Regions from separate parts of the Nonomuraea sp. NPDC047897 genome, predicted to be linked through region 1. Evidence: predicted binding sites of a transcription regulator. Region 1 holds the regulator's gene; the other holds the start of a gene.
What was found. The regulator HrcA, encoded in region 1, represses chaperone genes, less so after heat shock. The targets are predictions, from matches to a motif close to TTGGCACTCTCNNNNNGAGAGTGCCAA.

Region 1 (2,467 bases):
ACGCGGGGCCGGGCGCCTGGCCGAATCCGGGGACGCCCTGCGGCGGCGCCTGGCCGTGGACGGGACCCGAAACCGGCCGGTAGCCGAACGCCGGGCCGCCGGGAGGCTGCTGCCCGTAGCCGGGAGTGCTCGGTGGTTGCTGCCCATAGCCAGGGGCGCTCGGTGGTTGCTGTCCGTAGCCGGGGGCGCTCGGCGGTTGCTGTCCGTAGCCAGGGGCGGCGGTGGGCTGCCCGTAGCCGCCGAAAGCGCCGGGCGGACCGTAGCCCGGGGCGCGGTGGGGCTGGGACCCGTACACAGGCCCGCCGGGAGGGGGCGCCTCGCCGTAGGACGGGCCGCCGGACGGCGGCTCGGACGGCGGCTCGGAGGGCGGTGCGACGCGCGGTTCGGGGGCCGGTTCGGCAGCGGGAGGGGGCTCCGACGTGGGCGGGGAGGCGGCCGCGGGATCGGCGCCGGACTGCCCTGCGGGGGAGGGGGCGCCGGAGGACGAGGGGGCCTGACCGGGTCGCGGACCGGGCCCGGGCTGCGGGCCGCTCGGCTGGGACGGAGAATCATCGGTCATAGCGGCCAGTCTGAGGCCTGGAGGTTCGGCCACGCCAGGCACCCCGGTGCTCGGCTGTTATCGCACCTTCCAGGCAACGGCCGTACACTTGGCACTCGGGAACACAGAGTGCTAGAGCGGTTCCCGGAAGGCAAGCAGGAGGTGAGCACGTGCTCGACGAGCGGAAACTGGCGGTGCTCCGCGCCATTGTCGAAGATTACGTGTCCACCAACGAACCGGTGGGCTCCAAGGCGCTGGCCGAGCGCCACAACCTGAAGGTCTCCCCGGCCACGGTCCGCAACGACATGGCCGCGCTGGAGGAGGAGGGCTACATCACCCAGCCGCACACCAGCGCCGGCCGCGTGCCGACGGACAAGGGCTACCGCCTGTTCGTCGACAGGTTGTCGCAGGTGAAGCCGCTGTCGGCGGCCGAGCGGCGGGCGATCGAGACGTTCCTGGCAGGCGCGATCGACCTCGACGACGTGGTCATGCGCACCGTGCGCCTGCTCGCGCAGCTGACCCGGCAGGTCGCCGTCGTGCAGTACCCGACGCTGACCCGCTCGACGGTCCGGCACGTCGAGCTGGTGCCGCTCAGCGAGCGGCGCGTCATGCTCGTGCTGATCACCAACACCGGCCGGGTCGAGCAGCGGGTGGTCGAGCTGCCCGAGGTGGTGGAGGACCACCGCATCGCCCACCTGCGCGCCGTGCTCAACTCCTGCCTCGACGGGTGCGGCCTCAGCACCGTGCCCGAGCTGGTCGCCGACCTGCCCGAGCGGCTTCCGGCCGAGGACCGGCCCGCGGTGGCGACGATCCTGTCGGTCCTGCTGGAGACGCTCGTCGAACGGCACGACGAGAAGATCGTCTTCGCCGGGGCGGCCAACCTGGCCGGCGCCGACTTCGCCACGGGCCTGCGAGACGTGCTCGAGGCGCTGGAGGAGCACGTCGTGCTCATGCGGCTGCTCGGCGAGACTTCCTCAGACACCCCGTCCGCGCTCACCGTGCGCATCGGCTCCGAAAACCCCTACCTTCGCGGCACGTCCGTCGTCGCCACCGGATACGGTTCTGGCGACAATCAACTGGCCCGGCTCGGCGTGCTGGGTCCCACGAGGATGGACTACCCCGTGACGATGGGCGCCGTGCGCGCGGTGGCACGCTACGTCAGCCAGATCCTGGCTGCATCATAAGAGGTCGATAAGTGGCAAACAGCGACTACTACGCCACCCTCGGGGTGCGCCGTGACGCCAGTCAGGACGAGATCAAGAAGGCGTACCGGAGACTGGCCCGGGAGCTGCACCCCGATGTGAACCCCGACCCTGAGACCCAGGAGCGGTTCAAGGAGATCACGCAGGCCTACGAGGTCCTGTCCGATGCCAACAAGCGCCAGATGTACGACCTGGGGGCCGACCCGTTCGGCGGCGCCGGCGCGGGCGCTGGGGCCGGCGGCTTCGGTGCCGGGTTCCCGTTCAGCGACATCATGGACGCCTTCTTCGGTACGGCGGGCGGCGCGCGCGGGCCCCGCTCGCGCGCGCGCCGGGGACGCAACGCCACGATCCGGGTCGAGCTGGACCTGCGCGAGACCGCGTTCGGCACCACCCGCGAGCTGGTCGTCGACACGGCCGTGCTGTGCGAGGTGTGCCAGGGCGCCGGGGCCGCGCCGGGCACCCACCCCGACACCTGTGACATGTGCAACGGGCGCGGCGAGATCTCGCAGGTGACGCGGTCGTTCCTGGGCCAGGTCATGACGTCGCGGCCGTGCCCGCAGTGCGGCGGCTTCGGCTCGCTCATCCGCAACCCGTGCCAGGAGTGCTCCGGCGACGGCCGGGTGCGCACCCGCCGTACGATCAAGGTCCGCATCCCGGCGGGTGTCGAGGACGGCACCCACATCCAGCTCGCCGGCGAGGGTGAGATCGGCCCCGGCGGCGGCCCGCC
Region 2 (2,467 bases), on a different contig from region 1:
CTCCATGCGCTCGGGGTCGGTGACCATGTAGGCCGACAGGTAGCCCTTGTCGAACTGGAGGCCCTCGGTGAACTCGAGCTCCATGCCCATGGCGTTGGACTCTTCGACCGTCAGGACGCCGTCCTTGCCGACCTTGTCGAACGCCTCGGCGATCAGGTCGCCGATCTTGGCGTCCTGGGCGGAGATGGTCGCGACGTTCGCGATCTCCTTCTTGTCCTCGACCGGGCGGGCGCTGGCGAGCAGCTTGTCGCTGATCTCCTTGGCCGCCTTGTCGATGCCGCGCTTGAGCGACAGCGGCGAGGCGCCGGCCGCCACGTTGCGCAGGCCCTCACGGACCATGGCCTGGGCCAGGACGGTCGCGGTGGTCGTGCCGTCACCCGCGATGTCGTTGGTCTTGGTGGCCACTTCCTTGGCGAGCTGGGCGCCGAGGTTCTCGTAGCGCTCCTCCAGCTCGATCTCACGAGCGATGGTCACGCCGTCGTTCGTAATCGTCGGAGCACCGAACTTCTTGTCGATGACGACGTTGCGGCCACGCGGGCCGAGGGTAACCTTCACGGCATCCGCGAGGGCGTTGACGCCACGCTCGAGCGCGCGCCGGGCGTCCTCGTCGAACTCCAGGATCTTCGCCATTTTGCTGAAAGTCCTCTCCTGGTGTCGAAGGCCCCGGCCGCAAGAGAGCGCCCGGGGCCCGACACGACCGGCTTACTTCTCGATGATCGCGAGAACGTCGCGGGCGGAGAGCACGAGGTACTCCTCGCCGCCGTACTTGACCTCGGTGCCGCCGTACTTGCTGTAGAGAACGATGTCGCCCTCGCTCACGTCGAGCGGGATGCGCTTGTCGCCGTCCTCGTCCCAGTTGCCCGGGCCCACCGCGAGGACCTTGCCCTCCTGCGGCTTCTCCTTGGCGGTGTCAGGAATGACCAGGCCGGAAGCGGTGGTCTGCTCTGCCTCGAGCGGCTGCACCACAATGCGGTCGCCGAGCGGCTTAACGGGAACCTTGGTGGCGGTCGTCACGATCGGACCTCCCCTTCAGATTTGAATGATCAGAAGAGGCGACCAGCGGGGCCTGCCGTCGCGGGTGCCAGACCTGCCTCGTCGCACGTTGGCACTCTCAAGGGGAGAGTGCCAACAGGAAACATATGCAAGAGGGGCTTGACAGTCAACACGAACGCGTCTGCTCAGAGCGATCAGGACCGAGACATGCCCATTTGGCGAGGCAGGCGGGGCCTTCGACCGGGTTCGTCCTGGCCACCTCCGGAGGGCGGTCACCCCCTCCGGCGGCGCCCGTACCGGGGGCGAGGCGCTAACGTCGTACGGCGTGGACCTCGACGCCTTCACCGAGCTGCTGACCTCGCGCGGCCGGCGCGCTCTGGAGGAGGCGCGGGAGCTGCGCGGCGCCGATCCGGTGGCGGCGGCGACCCGGCTGCGCAGGACCTACGACGCCGCGCTCGTGTCGGCGGCGCTCACCCAGACGGCGCTCAGGGAGCGGGCGCGGGCCAAGTTCGGGGCCGACGCCGAGCTGATGTTCTTCACACCGCACGGGCTTGAGCAGGCCACCCGCGCCGACGTCGCCGCCCACCGGGCGCGCCGCCTCACCGGCTGCGCCCTCCCGGCCCCGGCCCCAGACACGCTCCCGGCCCCAAACACGGCCCCCGACATGGCTCCCACTCCCGACATGGCTCCGGCTCCCGACATGGCTCCCGCTCGGGACGTGGCCCCGGCCTCAGCGGGCGGGCTGCGGGTGGTGGACGTCTGCTGCGGGGTCGGGGGTGACTTCCTGGCGCTGGCACGGGCGGGTTGCGTCGTGGACGCCGTGGACGCCGACCCGCTGACCGTCGCCGTCGCCAGGGCCAACGCCGAGGCGCTCGGGCTCGCCGACCGGATCACGGTGCGGGTGGCCGACGCCGCCTCGGTGCGGCCGGAGGATCACGACGTGCTGTTCGCCGACCCGGCACGGCGCGGGGCGCGGGGCCGCACGTTCGATCCGCTCGCCTACTCCCCGCCGTGGCCGGTCGTCCTCGACCTCGTGGCCCGGTCCCGGCGAGCCTGCCTGAAGGTCGCGCCGGGCATCCCGTACGCGTTCATCCCCGACGGCGCCGAGGCCGAGTGGGTGTCCGTCAGGGGGGAGGTCAAGGAGGCGTCCCTGTGGATCGCGTCCGGCGCGTCCGGCGCGTCCGGCGCCTCAGGCGCCTCAGGCGCCTCAGGCGCCTCAGGCCCCGTGGCGCGGCGGGCCACGCTGCTGCCCGGCGGGCACACGCTCGCGGCCACCGGCGCCGCCGCTCCCGTGGGGCCGCTGGGCCGCTACGTCTACGAGCCCGACGGGGCGGCGATCCGGGCGCATCTGGTGGGCGAGGTGGCCGAGCTGGTCGGCGGGCGGCTGCCCGACCCGATGATCGCTTACATCACCGGCGACGAGCCGGTCGACACCCCCTGGGCCGCGCGTTACGAGGTGGCCGAGGCGCTGCCG

Region 2: groES (co-chaperone GroES) is a predicted target of HrcA. The motif match lies at 1,103-1,129, and genes of this name have one in related genera.

The regions. Positions count from the first base shown of each region.
Region 1 covers NZ_JBIDCC010000009.1:275,709-278,175, forward strand. Annotated here, with positions in the region: gene ACGF0J_RS22270 (hypothetical protein) at 1-559, opposite strand, end outside; gene hrcA (heat-inducible transcriptional repressor HrcA) at 709-1,722, shown strand; gene dnaJ (molecular chaperone DnaJ) at 1,734-2,467, shown strand, end outside.
Region 2 covers NZ_JBIDCC010000001.1:91,355-93,821, reverse strand. Annotated here, with positions in the region: gene groL (chaperonin GroEL) at 1-630, opposite strand, end outside; gene groES (co-chaperone GroES) at 703-1,017, opposite strand; gene ACGF0J_RS00455 (methyltransferase domain-containing protein) at 1,319-2,467, shown strand, end outside.